Desulfosporosinus acidiphilus SJ4: one gene and its partner. The protein of the gene in region 2 interacts with the protein of the main gene of each other region in a pairwise test. Links are inferred from orthologs where the notes say so. Each region holds a gene or a part of one and is shown on either strand. Other genes may lie near its edges.

What was found.
Region 1: the proteins of grpE (region 2) and DESACI_RS07365 interact in binary tests that used the Escherichia coli proteins (3 or more experiments, as listed by UniProt). The link is inferred for Desulfosporosinus acidiphilus SJ4 from one-to-one orthologs.

Annotation. Positions count from the first base shown.
Region 1 is NC_018068.1:1,598,578-1,606,895, forward strand. What follows is about bases 1,834-4,757. They hold DESACI_RS07365 (Nramp family divalent metal transporter), read right to left. Parts: upstream 4,009-4,757; coding sequence 2,659-4,008; downstream 1,834-2,658. Other genes in these bases: DESACI_RS07355 (IS91 family transposase), read left to right, coding at 1,834-2,045; DESACI_RS07360 (hypothetical protein), read left to right, coding at 2,422-2,607; DESACI_RS07370 (metal-dependent transcriptional regulator), read left to right, coding at 4,211-4,636. Also shown: DESACI_RS07345 (YibE/F family protein), read left to right, coding at 1-64; DESACI_RS23530 (cation efflux transmembrane domain-containing protein), read right to left, coding at 523-801; more of DESACI_RS07355, read left to right, coding at 1,134-1,833; DESACI_RS07375 (LCP family protein), read right to left, coding at 5,437-6,603; sporulation membrane protein YtaF, read right to left, coding at 6,958-7,614; DESACI_RS07385 (PspA/IM30 family protein), read left to right, coding at 7,933-8,318. UniProt on the Escherichia coli protein: H(+)-stimulated, divalent metal cation uptake system. Involved in manganese and iron uptake. Can also transport cadmium, cobalt, zinc and to a lesser extent nickel and copper. Involved in response to reactive oxygen.
Region 2 is NC_018068.1:4,172,612-4,180,882, reverse strand. What follows is about bases 5,395-8,271. They hold grpE (nucleotide exchange factor GrpE), read left to right. Parts: upstream 5,395-6,470; coding sequence 6,471-7,073; downstream 7,074-8,271. Other genes in these bases: dnaK (molecular chaperone DnaK), read left to right, coding at 7,104-8,271; hrcA (heat-inducible transcriptional repressor HrcA), read left to right, coding at 5,395-6,407. Outside these bases: DESACI_RS19170 (NADH-quinone oxidoreductase subunit G), read left to right, coding at 1-218; DESACI_RS19165 (carboxymuconolactone decarboxylase family protein), read right to left, coding at 363-713; lepA (translation elongation factor 4), read left to right, coding at 1,140-2,945; radical SAM family heme chaperone HemW, read left to right, coding at 3,197-4,408; more of hrcA, read left to right, coding at 5,367-5,394. UniProt on the Escherichia coli protein: Participates actively in the response to hyperosmotic and heat shock by preventing the aggregation of stress-denatured proteins, in association with DnaK and GrpE. It is the nucleotide exchange factor for DnaK and may function as a thermosensor.

The DNA of each region.
Region 1 (8,318 bases), 2.6 Mb from region 2 along the record:
ATTTATTTCCTCAACAATTATATTTTTACAATCAGACAGGCTAAAGAATGACTTTTTCGATTAACTATTGAAATATAAACCTTGCACTTAGGAGGGTATCCTTCATGGCAGATCATTTCTACTAATTCGCCCCGAAGATATATGGTATGGAGGGATCTAAGACTTTGATTTATTTATAAATCTAAGTTTAATATATTATTGTCAAAAATCCCTCCGTAGCAGTATTGCTACAGTGTTTTCGGCTACGATACTTCCGATCGCTACAGCATTTTACGTATGCGAAGCATTTGGATTTGAAGCAGGAATTGATAAGAAACTCAAAGAAGCTCCCCAATTTTATACACTATTTACTGCGATCTTGATAATTTCTGTGGGCATTATCCTGATACCAAATGCCCCGCTTATCTTGATAAGCTTATGGTCACAGGTCTTAAATGGTGTATTGCTGCCTGTCGTACTCATTTGTATGATGCTTTTAATCAATAACAAGGAGATCATGGGCGAGCATACGAACAAGCTATTTCATAATATCGTCGGATGGACTACCACTATTATTTTAATTGGTTTAACGATTGCACTTCTTAAGATAAGACAGGCGAGAATTGAACTTAATAGGGTATCAATCCTTGACCAGTGAGTAAAATAAATGATTACGCCCCCGATTAGTACCCCTAAATCTGCCAGCGCATCTCCAGCAAAATGGAGAAAGGCACTTTTTACATTTAAATTTTGGGTGTTTTGCCTAAGATTAAGGACAATTAGAAGATTAACAATCATCCCAGCAATTGCCACGATGATCATTCCTTCAGGTTTAACAGCTTCCAGACCTTTTTTCTACCAAATAAACAAGGGCTAAAGCAATAAGTGATAATGAATGTGGGGATCATTGCTCCTATGTGATTCCTGGGTCTATAAACATCCATAGAATTAAAGAATCTCAAGTTGAGTTCCTTATTTAACCGGTTGAGGTTAATGTTCCTGATTTTCTCTCATGAATGGCTATCCCCATTCATACAAAACACCATCCTAGGATTTTTAACAAAGCCGGGGTATGCCCCCGGCTTATTTAATTAATCAGAAAGTATAAGTTTTGGGGGATCCCCCTTTACTTGCGCGTTTGGTAAAATGGAGCTATGGAAACGAACATTTTGAGATGGATATTTTTCGATGAGCATAAACATTGGGATCGATTTGTAGAAAAATACGGAATTCGAATAAGACCGATCGTGATTAAAGAAGTCGAGAAGTTTCGTAATTGTGGCAACCCTAAAAATGGGTTTAAGCTCTTAGTCTGTGAAGGCTGTCATGACATTCGAATCGTTCCCTATCGTTGTAAGGGGAGATTTTGCACAACATGTTCGAGTGGAGAAACCGAGGAATGGAGCCGAATGATGGCAGAAGATGTTATGCAGGTTAATCATCGACATGTCATTTTTACAATAGACGAAGGGCTAAGAGTTATCTTTCAAAAACACCGAAAGTTGCTAAAACCCCTAATGGATGAAGCGGTAAGAATTGTTCAAGAGTGGTTTAAGAAGAAGTTCAAATTAACTCCGGGAGTCATTGCAGGACTTCATACGTTTGGATCTCGAATTAACTTCAACCCGCATGTCCATATGCTTGTGACAATGGGTGGAATGAAGCAAAGTGGAGAATGGAAAACCTATGACTATATCCCTTTTTCAATGTTACGAAAGCAATGGCAAACTGTCGTAATAAAACTAATCCGTAGTCACTTAAACGAAGGGGAAAAGAAGAAAGTACAACCCTTATTACAGAAGGCCTATTCAGCAAATGGAGAAGGTTTCTATGTCTATGCCCCGAAACAGAAAGGAAATGTAAAAGTACAACTCGGATATATAGGTCGTTATATTCGTCGACCCGCCATTGCATTGCATCGGATTGAGGAATATGACGGTCAATATGTTACATTCAAGTATCACGACAAAAATGACGGACAAGAGAAGCGAGAAACGCTAACAGTAGAAGAGTTTATCTCGCGATTGATCGTACACATTCCAGATGAACAATTTAAAACGATTTGATACTACGGTGTTTACTCTCGTAGGATTAAAACGCTATGCAAAACCCTTGTTTCTGCCTGGCAGAAAGAAGTGAGGAAGTGGATCGTCAAAGTTAAGAAGACAGTAACACGTAGGAAATGGGAAGAACGAATCAAAGAACAAACGGGAAAAGACCCAATGGAATGTCCTCATTGTCAGTGTTATTATGAATACAAGGGTGAAGTCTGTCTAAAAGAGGGACAACTTAAAATTAAGCATGCGAGATGTGAGACAAGTAGAGCATGCCTAGAAAGGATGATCTATAATTTCACCGGTATCCCAAAAACGAAAACCCCGCAAAAAGAAGAAGGCTCAAAGCGAGAAGAGCCTTCTAAAGAGTTCAGTCAATTACATTTGTTTGCAGTGTAATGAACAAGAGGCGATCCCTTTAGAAGTTGTAAGGAAATTTGACGCTATGGATGATGGGGATCCAACTGTGCCACCGCAGTTTAGTTGTGAGAAATGCGGTGGGGAGATGTATCCGGAGTATTATAAAGGACTTCATGGTTGCGAATATAAAATTTCGGATGTTAGAGAAAAATAAAAGGACCGAGGCGCAGCCTCGGTTTTTCTTAGATGTTGGTTGATTCCATGATTAGTTTCCGATAAACGGTATACTACCTCCAAGTGTTTGATAGATAAGTAAAAGGTTTAGAAACGAGATGACCACTGCACAAATAATTGATAAAGAAGTTATCAGCTTTTTGTTAACCAAGACTCCCATAATATCTTTACGCTTTGTAAAATAAATCAGAGCTATAATTGGGATTGGTAAAACGATACTTAATATCACCTGACTAATAACTAATGTCTGGGTGGGATCAACTCCTAATGCCACAATGATCACTGTGGGCAACATAGTAACAATACGGCGTACCCAGACAGGTATACTAAATCCGACGAATCCCTGCATGATCACTTGGCCACCCATAGTACCGACCACAGAACTGGAAATACCGGAGAAAAGTAATGATATTAAGAAAACACTTGCCGATGCCGAACCGAGAATTGGAGTTAATGTTTTATAGGCCGATTGAATATCAGCGACACCGCTATTACCCGTAGAATGGAACGCAGCTGCAGCCGTGTACATCATAGCAACATTAATTAATCCGGCAAAACCCAAGGCTATGAATACTTCTTTAGTGTTGAATTTTTGAAGTTGAATCTTTTCGTGATCATTCTGTGGCACAACTCTGTTTTGGGTTAATCCCGAATGGAGATAGATTGCATGGGGCATAACGGTTGCTCCAATAACTCCGACGGCAAGCATTATGCTTTCACTGTTACCAAGCCAAGGAACAACACAATGGTATGCAACCTGAGAAAAGTTAGGACGAGAAAAAATTGTTTCGATCATATAACAGGCGCCGATCATGACCGCAAAGGCAGCAATAAATTTTTCCAAGGGCCTGAATCCGAAACGATCCAGCATTAGAATCAAATAAGTGGCTAAACCGGTCAAAATGGTGGCATAAAGCATTGGAATGCCAAACAATAAATTTAACCCTAGGGTTGCCCCCAAGAATTCTGCAAGATCGGTCGCCATCGCAGCTATTTCAGATACTCCCCACATGGAATAGGACATTCGTTTCGAAAAGTAAGTTCTGCAAAGTTCTGGCAAGTTCTTGCCCGTTGCAATACCGAGTTTAGCTGACATGTTTTGTAAGAGCATCGCCATCAGATTGGCGAGAACGACGACCCATAACATGTTATATCCGAACAAGGAACCACTTTGAATGTTGGTGGCAAAGTTTCCTGGATCAATGTAAGCAACAGAGGCGATGAAAGCTGGACCCAAAAACGGGAGCAAGGCCCTGATTCCTTTACGCTTTCCCATTATAGCTGAACGGCAAGCCTCTATGGTCTTATTCGTGTCGTTTAACTTTAAGGGAATTGAAACATTGCGAGTTACACCCTGAGAAATATTAAACCCATCACTCATTGAAATGTACCTCCTCGATAGTTATCCTAATTACACCCCGATTTGTTTAATATGATTTTTAAAGCATGGCAAATTAAGTGTAAGAAATATGAAATTAGCGAATATAATAAAGCAACTTGGATTGAGACCAACCTAAATATCACTTCACTTCCTTGGATAACATTTGTTTGATTCAGGGTACTTTTTAGAAGGGGTGTAAAAATTGCTAACACCCAGCTTAGAAGATTATTTAGAGGAGATATATCGGTTTTCATTAACTCTCGATATTGTCAGGGTGACAGACATCAGTAAAAGGCTTGATGTTGCTTTGCCATCCGTTACGAAAGCCCTCTATAAATTAAGAGAAGAGCGTTATATAGATTACGAACGATATGGAGAGATCAGACTCACCGATAAAGGAAAAGAGTTTGGATCCTACTTAGTGGCTAGAAACCAATTGCTACAAGAGTTTCTTGGGTTAATATGTAGCAAATGTGACTTCGCTGCGGAGGCGGAAGCAATGGAACACTACCTCTCAACGGCAACGATCGAAGCCATCAAGACTCTCGTGGAGTTTATAAAAAGCAATTCAACTTGGCAATTAGCATTTATCAATTTCATGGAGGGAAAAATTAAGCAGAATTCGTAGTGAAGTAGGGCAAGTTGACAATGTAATCCATCTATGTAACCTCCTTTAACTATTTCAACGGGTTAGCCTTAGCTAACTAAAGGGATGTTTTAAAAATAGAATACGTAAGATATTATAAAGTGCTACAAATCATGACTGACAATATAAGCCAAATAGCGTTTGTAAATAAAAATGATCCGGTGGTTTTATGATATGCCCCAATTCTACACACTTTTTACCGCAATCCTGATATTTGCTGCGTGTATTATTCTTATACCTAATGCTCCGCTAATCTTGATAAGCCTTATGGTCACAGGTTCTAAACCGTGTATTGCTGCTAGTCGTTCTGATTTTCATGATGCTTTTAATAAATAACACGCATAATGGGCGAGCATACGAACAAGTTATTTCATAATATAGTCGGATGGACTACTACGATAATTTTAATCGGTTTGACGATTGCTCTTTTAGTTCCTTTATGTAAGAATTGGAATCATACGACTAGGGATCTTTCTTGTACTTCTCTTTCTCATGCAGGTGTAGATTGCACTTTCCGTGAGGCTCCACAATCATATAGCATGGAGCACTATGGCGATTATTGTGCCCCTGACACTCTTGTTAGTCGTAACCTCACTTTGCTCAAAGGTTTTTATTCAAACGATGGGGAAAATTGTTATATCTGATCAGCACTTAAGATGGAAAGAGTGATTGAGAATTAATATTCAATCACTCTTTCCATCTTAAGCATTGTCGTTTAGAAGGTTTAATAATTGTAAATCTCACTATAAAAAACTGTTTCCTTGATTATCATCTAAGTTGTTCTAAAGGTTGCTACACTGTTCATTTTGACTAAATTGAATATCATAGGTTTTAAAGTTCTGTTCAGATTGGTTATTATTGGTTATTGGATTGATCTCTGGCAAACTATGAGGATTGCATAATAATGAATTGGATTTATTTTTGCGATTCGAGACATTAGTCTTAGGTGGTGTTTTGATGCATATATTTGCCGGACGCTTTGCAAAGACTTCGCTTGTTTTACCTTGTTCAAAAAGTCCAGAGGCTACCTTCTTAATATCATTGGGGTAAACATCCCAATAACTAATCTTATTTTCAGTCGAAAAATAGCCTGGCAACGTCTGAGAAACTACTTGTACACTATCCCAATGTAATATCATGCCTGAAAACGAAAGGAGCTTGGCCATACTGAGGTTAGTGTATATTGACTTATATGCCTGTGGTATCAACCAAGGTGATTTAAGAAGAGCCTTTGGTTGTTTCAGTTCTTGAACAATAGCTTTTAAAACTGCTTGTTGACGAGCACTTCTAGAGATGTCTGCTAATTGATCATGTCGAAACCGAACATATTGTAAAACCTGTGAGCCATTCAAAAGTTGACGCCCTTTTCTCAGATTTATAATGCCATCTTCTTTGTCACCTGTCTCAAAATACATGTTTTTTTCCACATTAACAGTTATCCCGCCTAAAATGTCTATGATTTTTTTGAATCCTGTAAAATCAACCAGGATAAATCCGTCGATTTTTTGGCCCAATAGTTGTTCAACCGTTCTTACAGTTGACTCTGGTCCGCTTTCAAGACGGGCTACGGCATTGATCTTTTGCTTATTATACTTAGGCAAAATTATCTGAGTGTCACGTGGAACTGAAAGAAATTCTACTCGATTATGAGAAGGATCAATATGAGCAGCGATAATTGTATCGCTGTTACCCCAAGAATTATCATCTGGACGTTTATCTACTCCTAATAAGAGTATAGTTAATGAACCTTTAGGGTTAGTTAAATTAATCGGAAATGATGAACTGCTACCCTTAGCTGTAGATGCAACAGATGTTGCCGAAGGATTATTTGTAACCTGCCTAGTATTCTTCGGGTGGTGGGCAACTCTAGAAAGCAAAATACCGTAACTTGTTATTACGGTCAATAAAATTAGAATTACAATAGCTAATCTGTTTTTATGTAAATTCATTATCTTACCCCATTAATCGCTTATCCATTTTATAGGATTGGTTTTGAGGTAGGATATTATACTTTGGATTTCTAAAAATACCTGTATTTCTAATACTATAAGAAATATAACTTTTGAATCAATGTTTTAATAAAACATATAATCCCACTCCGATAAGGATTAACCCTTCTAGTCTAGGGAGTAAAGAATTTACTCGGCTGATAAATTGAGTACTCTCTACAGTTGAGTCTTCAACCCTCTTATACATAAGTAATCGCTCCTTTTACTAAATAAAAGGATTTTGAAGAATATTTAATGTCAAGCAGAAGGGATAGTTCCACTCCTGCTTTCTTCCGGAATAAAACAGAATAATCGTCAGTTCATTATTTGATGGATGCCTACCAATATAAGTAGAATTGCTGAAATTGTAGTCGCTCTTTCGCCAAATCTTTCAGAAGCAAATTTAAGTCCAAGTATTGCACAGAGACCAGTGCATAAAAAGGAGAACAATCCGGAAACCGTTGCCATCGTCAAAATGTTAAGTTTTGTTATACCAGCGCTAAACCCACCTGCCAAATTATTAAGGGATAAAGCTATCCCCAGAATTATTGATTCTGAAAGACTTATAGACTTTGAATTATCCAGATCGGCTTCCTCAGGGTTGCGTAACACACGAAGCAAATGATTATCTGTAAGTTGCTCGAACGTTTGATCAGTTTGGTGTTGCTGACTGAATACATAAACGGCTTCGGGAGCTTTTGTAAAAAACTGTTGAATTAAAACATAAATCCCAAGACTAATAAGAACTAGCATACTAATTAATTGACATGTAAACGGGGTAAGCCAGTGTGAAATCAAATGTCCAAAGAGGCCCCCTGCGAGAGCCAATGCGAAGCCCATAAACGCAATAATGGTATTAGCAATCAATGAAATTCTGACTTTCCTTACACCATATGCAATGCCTACTCCGGCGTTATCAATATTAGATGCGATTCCGATTGCAAAGATAAGTAACAGATTATTTAATGCCACTTGAACCACTCCTCAATTTAATATGCTTCATCTTATTAATGTCTTTGAGGAGTTGCGCAAGTACCATGACCTTAGGGTAATCATGGTAAATAATTCTAGTTTCGTAATCTGTAAAAGTAATAGTATTTCCGAATAGGGGAGAATTTCTGTATGTTTTTGGCATCAATCATATAATTTAACCTTCATGAATATTTCATAGATTGTTCGAGATTTACACAATTAGCAGTGCTATAATGCTTACGATGAAATTAGAATTGAATTGAGAGTTTGAACGAGAAATTTTTCGGTTTTTAATGATTGAAAGGAGATTGGAAGCTAATGGGGTTGTTTAGTAAGGTAAAGGATCTATTCCAAGCAAATACTATAGATCTTATATCTAAGGCCGAAGATCCAGAAAAAATGTTAAATCTTTATGTTGAACGTGCGACAGAGGAAGTTCACAATTTTCAAATTCAAGTTAACCGTGCTCTAGCGGATAAGATTCAACTTGAGGAGCGTATTCAAGTCTTGAATAAGGAAATTAAAGTGAGGAGCGAACAAGCTGCACTTGCTGTCCAGCAGGGTAAGGATGACCTGGCGAGAACTGCTCTAACGTATAAAAACCAAGCTGTGTCCAGCAAGAGAGAGTATGAGTCTCAACTTGCCGAACAGGAAAAATCAGTTAAAGATCTTCAGGATAATCTCCATGTACTTTCGGAGAAACT
Region 2 (8,271 bases):
TTAAATTAAAAGATGGAACGATGATAGGCGTTACTGCAAAGTCAGCCGCTAAAGGTCGTCCTCTATGTCTAAAAGGCAGAATTGGTTCCGATTTCAGGTACAATCCTGACCGTACAGACAGGCCCTTTGTCAAGCAAAACGGAGAATTTGTTCAGGTGACCTGGGGTGAGTTTTTAGGTCTTGGCGGTATTCTGGAGAAAATAAACTCACTGGCCTAGGGGCTTTATTACTGCCGCACACACTGGAGTCATTTTTATTTTTCTTAACTGTTATCTTTGTAACGTTAACAGTAGGCTGTATCGGACTTTTAGTATTTAAGAAATAATCGAAATCCGTTCTTTTAAATTATTCAATCTCTGATTTCACTGTGTATTTTTGTCGAGTTCATCTAAAACATTTCTCAAGGCTAATATGCCAAACATTGTTTTAGGAAATCCGGCTGTAGGGGCTACCAACATAATGGCATGCTCGATTTCCTCTTCCGTACAGCCGCTCGTCAGCGCTTTTAGGATATGTGTTCTTAAAGCATAGGGGTATTGGCACTCCGTTGATAAGGCTACTTTAATTAACCAACAGGTTTTTTGATCAAGGGGGCCTGATTCATGGACCAATTTGCCATAGTTTTCGTAGGCCTGATAGAGATTTTCATGGGTTGTTGTAAAATACTTCAGGTTTTTTTCAATTGTGTCCAGGTTATCGAAATAATCTTCCAAAATAGTTTCCCTCCTTGTTTTAATCGGCAAATAGTTGACGTATTAATTCATTATCCCGGTAAATGTTGCGGGATTTGAACGTAAATTTGCACTGACTGGGGACGGGTCGATAACGATAGCGTCTTTAAATTCCGGGGCAAAGAGATCATTAACTTAACTCCGGTAAAAATTGTTACTTTCGGTAAGCTTAGGCTTAATTTGCCCATAAGCTCGTTCAATTTATTCCTTTTAACAGCTTAGGTTTATTCGATAATTTCCAGGTGCATAGGTGGGACACCCCCTTGCAGCTTCTTGCAGCTTCTGACAAGGAGGTTGATTAGGCGATTCTTGCGGAATTCCCTCAATATCTGATATACTTTATGTTTAGGATAGCATCTCTCGGAATATTAAATATTACGTCAAAGTATAGAAATGAGGGGGAAGACCTTGGCACAGGCTTCACAACGTATTCGTAACTTTTCCATTATTGCGCATATTGATCATGGCAAATCGACATTAGCGGATCGACTGATTGAATATACCGGGGCTCTTAGTAAACGGGAAATGGAAGAACAAGTTCTCGATTCCATGGACTTGGAGCGTGAACGGGGAATTACGATAAAACTTCAGGCCGTACGGTTGAGTTATAAAGCCAAAGATGGTGAGGTTTACGAGTTAAATCTTATCGATACGCCCGGGCATGTCGATTTTACCTATGAGGTGTCCAGAAGTTTGGCGGCCTGTGAAGGAGCCTTGCTGGTGGTTGATGCGGTTCAGGGGATTGAAGCGCAGACTTTGGCGAATGTTTATCTGGCCTTAGAAAACAATCTGGAAATTATTCCGGTAATTAATAAAATTGATCTTCCCAGTGCAGAACCTGAGCGGGTTCAGCAAGAAATCGAAGATGTAATCGGACTCGATGCCAGTGATGCCATCTTAGCTTCCGCTAAGGTGGGAACCGGTGTGGAGGAGATTCTGGAGAGAATTGTGACTATGGTTCCTGCTCCCCAAGGGGATGATCAGGCTGCTTTGCAAGCCTTGATTTTTGACTCGAAGTTTGATGCCTATAAGGGAGCAATCTCTTATGTGCGAATTGTTGAGGGACGGGTATCCAAAGGCACGACCATGAAGATGATGTCTACCGGGAAGGAATTCGAAGTGACCGAAGTGGGTGTTTTTACGCCTGCGATGAAAATTGTGGATGAACTTAAAGCGGGCCAGGTTGGCTTTATTGCGGCAAGTATTAAAAATGTTAAAGACACTCAAGTTGGAGATACGATTACCGATGCCGAACGTCCTGCCGCCGAACCCCTGCCGGGCTATCGAAAGTCCACTCCGATGGTGTTTTGCGGTCTTTACCCGGTGGAGACGAACGATTACAATCGCTTGCGGGATTCATTAGAAAAACTTCATTTAAATGATGCCAGTCTAGTCTTTGAACCGGAAACCTCAGCTGCTTTAGGATTTGGCTTTCGCTGCGGATTTTTAGGATTGCTCCATATGGAGATCATTCAGGAACGGCTGGAAAGAGAATATGATTTAAATCTTATAACTACAGCACCGAGTGTTATCTACAAAGTAACAACTATTATTGGAGAAGTATTGGATATCGATAATCCTTCGAATCTTCCCGCTGTTGATCAAATTGCCAGTATTGCCGAGCCTGTCGTTAAGGCGACGATTTTGGTTCCGTCCGAGTATGTGGGAGCCATTATGGAATTAAATCAGGAAAAACGCGGGACCTATGTGGCTATGGATTATGTGTCGAAGAACCGGGTGAAGTTAGTTTACGAGCTTCCCCTCAGTGAAATTGTCTTTGACTATTTTGATGAATTGAAATCCAGGACCAAAGGATATGCGTCCCTGGATTATGAGCTATCCGGGTATAAAGAATCGGATTTGGTCAAAATTGATATTCTTCTTAATGGTGAAATGGTAGATGCCCTTTCCTTCATTGTTCATAAGTCCAAATCCTATAACCGGGGCAGAAAACTGGTAGAGAAGCTGCAGGGGATTATTCCAAGACAGATGTTTGAGATTCCGATTCAGTCCGTCATCGGAAATCGGGTCATTGCCCGGGAAACGGTTCGGGCCATGAGAAAAGATGTCCTAGCCAAATGTTATGGCGGAGATATTTCCCGAAAACGAAAACTTCTGGAGAAACAAAAAGCCGGGAAGAAACGGATGAAACAGGTGGGAAATGTTGAAATTCCCCAAGACGCTTTTATGGCTGTATTAAAGATTGAGGATTAAATGGTCACGGCTCCTCTTTCCCCACAAGAGCTTTGTGAGCTTTACCGCCTCTCCATGCAATGAGTTCTCTCTTGTGGGCGAAGCTGCCTCCCTTTCAAAGGTCGTTAAGATCTTTGGGAACTCGGAACTTTGGGGCACAATTAGCTTTGATTCAAAATGCCCCCAATATGGTAGGATGCGCCTTTCCGTTGTAAGCTGGTCAGATATTAAAGGCGTTCCGGATTGAAATATAAAGGAGAGATATCCTCGTTATGCCTTCTCTATATGTTCATGTTCCCTTTTGTATTCAGAAGTGTGATTATTGTGCGTTCTATTCTCATACGCTGAAGGATGTCCCGGGGGACCTTATAGCCTTGTATTTAGAAGGCCTGGCACTTGAAGTGGCCGGGCGTCGAAAAGATGCTCCGCAAGGGGTATCTTCTCTTTTTATCGGAGGGGGGACGCCGACGGTGTTAACTGCTGAAAATCTTGAGCGGCTTATGATATTGATCACTCAAAACTTCGCTTTTGAAGAGAGAGCCGAAAAGACAGTGGAAGGAAATCCCGGAACTCTTACTCGTGAGAAGATCACTATCATACGGAAATATGGAATTAACCGTTTTTCTCTGGGGGTTCAAGCCTTTGATGATAGGCTTTTAAGAAATGTCGGGCGTTTTCACAGCGCTCAACAGGCTCGAGATGCAGTGAGGTTTTTGCGAGAGGCGGGGTTTTCGAACTTGAATTTGGATTTAATGTTCGGACTTCCCGGGCAAGATATGATCTCATGGAAGACTTCCATTGAAGAAGCCTTAGCTTATAAGCCGGAACATCTTTCACTCTATGGGTTAATGTTAGAGGAAGGGACTCCATTGTATGATCGCTTTCGAGAAGTCCCAGAGAACTCAAGCTTAATAGGGGGCGCGGAAATCAAAGATGAATTTTTGAGAAAGACAATTTCCGAGAAAGACCGGGACTTGCCCGACGATGATCTCCAGGCGGAGATGCAGGAATGGGTTGTGAAACGTTTGGAAAACGATGGCTACATCCAGTATGAGACGTCGAATTTTTCACTTCCGGGCTTTGAGTGCCGACATAATTTAGGGTATTGGCGAGGGAAGGATTATATAGGTATGGGTCCGGGCGGGGTTTCATGTCTTAAGCGAGTCCGGCAAAAGAATGTGGAAGATGTGCGGGCTTATTATACAAGTCTTTTCGAGGGACGGGAGCCCCTTGATGACGATGGTAAAGAAGTGTTATCTCTCAAGGATTGCATGGCTGAACGTATGATTTTGGGGCTGCGGCTGCGAGAGGGAGTCAGCTTCTCGCAGTTTCGTGAGGATTTTGGCGTTGATCTTAGGGATATTTATGGGAATGTATTGGAACGCTATCAGTATGGGGATTTTTTTGAAATAAATGGTGATAGTTTGTGCTTGAATTCTAAGTATTCGTTTGTAGCGAATGGGATTTTAAAAGACTTTGTGTGAACAAGTGCTCGGGTCGTACGTTCGCAGAGCAAACTAACCGTTCCAGCGACTGGCTATGGGGAGCGGGGTTCCCACCATAAGCGCCATCCATGGCGCTATGGCGGCGGCGCACGTCCTATGCGCCGCCCCGTGTCTGGGGTCGGTCGCTGGAACGGAAGTTTGCTGGGCTGCTCCCGTAAAGCCCTCGCGCTCGTTTCACACTGCGTCCGGGCTTGGGGGACGGGGGACGTGTAAGAAGAGATTGGGGGCCCGGTTAAGAAGACAATAGGGAACTGGGGTGACGGCACATTTTATGTGCACCGTCTAGCTTGGGTCGGGGGTGCGAGAGTGCGTCAAGGGGACGGTCCTTGTGACACGCTTTGGTCACAGAGCGCTGACGATGAATGGTTCCCTATTATTGAAGGTTTTATGAAAATCTTTGCCTTCTTTTCTTGAAGGTTTTTGAGAGTTAGAGTTAATAGCAGTGGATGGAGGATAAAGGTAAGAGAGAGCTTGGGAGACGGCACATTTCATGTGCGGCGTCAAGTGCGAGTTGAGAGGCAGTGAGACTCACAGGGAGGGCTTGGGAGATGGCACATTTCATGTGCGCCGTCTGGTGTGAGTTGAGAGGCACTGAGACTCACAATGGAGGGCTGTTTATGGAGTTTAGTATGGAACCTAAAGATCACGGACTTCAGTGTCTTTGACTGACAGTGAGAGATGATGGATGTGAGGACCGCTAGAAGGGGATTTTAAGTGATACATAGGTTCTTTCGCGTCTCAGTTTAGGGGGTATTTTTAGTTTCTAAATTACATAGAAAGTTCTTCTAATTAACAGGGCATATTATATGAAATGATTCTTGACAAAGATTTAAGAGCGTGGTAATGTGAAGACATAAAATGTTAGCACTCATTAGAGGAGAGTGCTAACAACCACAGAATGAAGGAAAGGCTAAAGTGGAAAGGCGGGAAGCATTAGATGGAAATGGATGAGCGTAAACGAAAGATTCTTCGAGCGATTGTTCAGGATTATATTGCTACCGCTGAACCAGTTGGTTCGCGAACTATTGCTCGAAAGTTTGATTTAGGAGTTTCTCCGGCTACAATTCGCAATGAGATGTCGGATTTGGAGGAGTTGGGTTTGATTGAGCAACCCTATACGTCTGCCGGACGTATTCCTTCGGATGCCGGTTATCGATATTTTGTTGATTGGTTGATGGATGCTCAAACCCTCAGTAATGAGGATAAGGAAATTATCGAACGGGAAAGCACGAAAAAGATTTGCGAAATTCAAGAAGTGGTGACCCATACCAGCAAATTACTCTCGGAGCTGACAAGTCTGACCAGTATAGTCCTTGGTCCGCAAAAAGGGAAAAGTGCCTTTGGTAAGATGCATTTTCTGCCGTATCGGCCGGGTCAGGTTATTATGGTGATCGTTAAAGAAAATGGTGTTGTGGAAAATCACATTGTCAATGTGGGTGAAGACATTACTGCAGAGGATCTACAAAAGGTTGCCGATGTTTTTAACCAAAAAATGAAGGGGTATTCTTTAAACCAAGTTAAACGAAGTATGTTGCATGAGATCTACAGTGAACTATCCCGCCAGCGGCGTTTGATTGATAATGCCTTGGAAATGCTCGATGCGATCTTAGATGACAACGAGGAAGATGAACGCATTTATTTGGGCGGGACCCTTAACATGCTGAATCAGCCCGAATTTCGGGATTTAGATAAAGTAAAAAGTTTGTTCAAGGTGTTTGAGGAAAATGAACCTCTTAAGAAACTCCTGCTTCCGCGGCAGGAAGGGTTAAATGTAACTATTGGTGGAGAGAATACTCTGAAGGAATTCCGGGATTGCAGCGTAATTTCGGCGACTTACAAGGTGAATGGTAAGACCATTGGGGCTGTTGGAGTCTTGGGACCTACGAGAATGGATTATGCCAAGGTGATTGCGATTGTGGACTTTATGACTAAAAGTCTAACAGATGTGCTGGCGCGGGGTAAACCGCGCAGTTTCTAAAGCGATGTATGAACCTTTGGTTCATTCTAAATATAACGAGAGTACGTGAGGTGATTGTGGATAATGCAAAAAAAGGAAGAAAATCTTAAGAATCAAACATCTAAGGTGAACGAGGAGTATATGGGCGATGAAGCAGGCAGCTCTGGGGAATCTATCCCAGGTGAAGATAATTCAGACAAGAAGGATATGGATCCTGCTGAGAAAATCTTGACTTTGGAAGCTGAACTTACACAGGCCAAGGCTAAGGCAGATGATTATTACGATCGATTGATGCGCTTGCAGGCGGAGTTCGACAACTATAGAAGGAGAACTCAAAAGGAAAAAACTGAAATCACTAAATATGCCTCTGAACAACTTGTGGGTGAGTTGCTGCCGGTGTTGGATAATTTCGAACGGGCTATGTGTTCGACTCAAAATAATCCTGATATAACAGCTTTTTCACAAGGCGTTGAGATGATTCTTCGCCAGATGCAAACAACTTTGGGTAAAATAGGGTTGAAACCTATGGAGTGTGTTGGTCAGCCTTTTGATCCGAATCTCCATGAGGCTGTTTTGAGGGTTGAATCTGAAGAGCATCCTGAAAATACAGTTGTGGAAGAATTGCAAAAAGGTTATTTCTTAAAGGAAAAAGTATTGCGCCCCTCGATGGTTAAAGTTTCGAATTAGCGAGTTATGAATTGAAGGAGGAATTTTGTTATGAGTAAAGTTATTGGTATTGACTTAGGAACTACAAACTCTTGCGTATCTGTTATGGAAGGCGGAGAGGCTGTTGTTATTCCAAACGCTGAAGGAAATCGTACAACTCCCTCAGTAGTGGGTTTTTCTAAAACAGGAGAACGTCTGGTAGGCCAGGTTGCTAAGCGTCAGTCTGTCTCTAATCCTGACAAAACAGTGATTTCTATCAAACGTCATATGGGTTCTGACTATAAAGTTAAAATTGATGATAAATCCTACAGCCCCCAAGAAATTTCGGCCATGATTCTGCAAAAATTAAAGACAGATGCCGAAGCTTATCTCGGGCAAACTGTAAGCAAAGCAGTTATTACAGTCCCGGCGTACTTTACGGACGCTCAGCGCCAAGCGACAAAAGATGCCGGAGCTATTGCCGGTTTGGAAGTTTTGCGGATTATCAATGAACCGACTGCTGCAGCTTTGGCTTATGGCTTGGACAAAGAACATGATCAAACTGTTTTGGTCTATGACCTTGGTGGCGGAACTTTCGACGTTTCCATCCTGGAATTAAGTCAAGGGATGGTTGAAGTAAAAGCAACCAGCGGTAATAACCATTTAGGCGGCGATGACTTCGACCAACGTTTAATTGATTATATGGTCGCTGAATACAAGAAAAGCAATGGCGTAGACTTATCGAAAGATCGTGTTGCCCTGCAGCGTTTGAAAGAAGCTGCTGAAAAGGCTAAAATTGAGCTTTCCGGTGTAACAACATCCAATGTCAATCTCCCCTTTATTACAATGACTGAGCAAGGTCCGCAGCACTTAGATATGAACATTACCCGGGCTAAATTCGAAGAGATTATTGCTGATCTGGTGGAAGCTACTGTTGGACCTACCCGCCAAGCTCTTGAAGATGCGAAACTCTCTTGGAACAATATCGATCAAATCATTTTAGTCGGCGGCTCGACCCGTATACCTTCTGTGCAAGAGGCCATTCGCAAATTGAGCGGCAAAGAGCCTCACAAAGGTGTTAATCCGGATGAAGTTGTTGCTATGGGTGCATCTATTCAAGGCGGTGTACTCAGCGGTGAAGTTAAAGACATGATCCTTTTGGATGTTACCCCGCTGTCCTTAGGTATCGAAACTCTTGGCGGTGTATTCACAAGAATTATCGACCGTAATACCACCATTC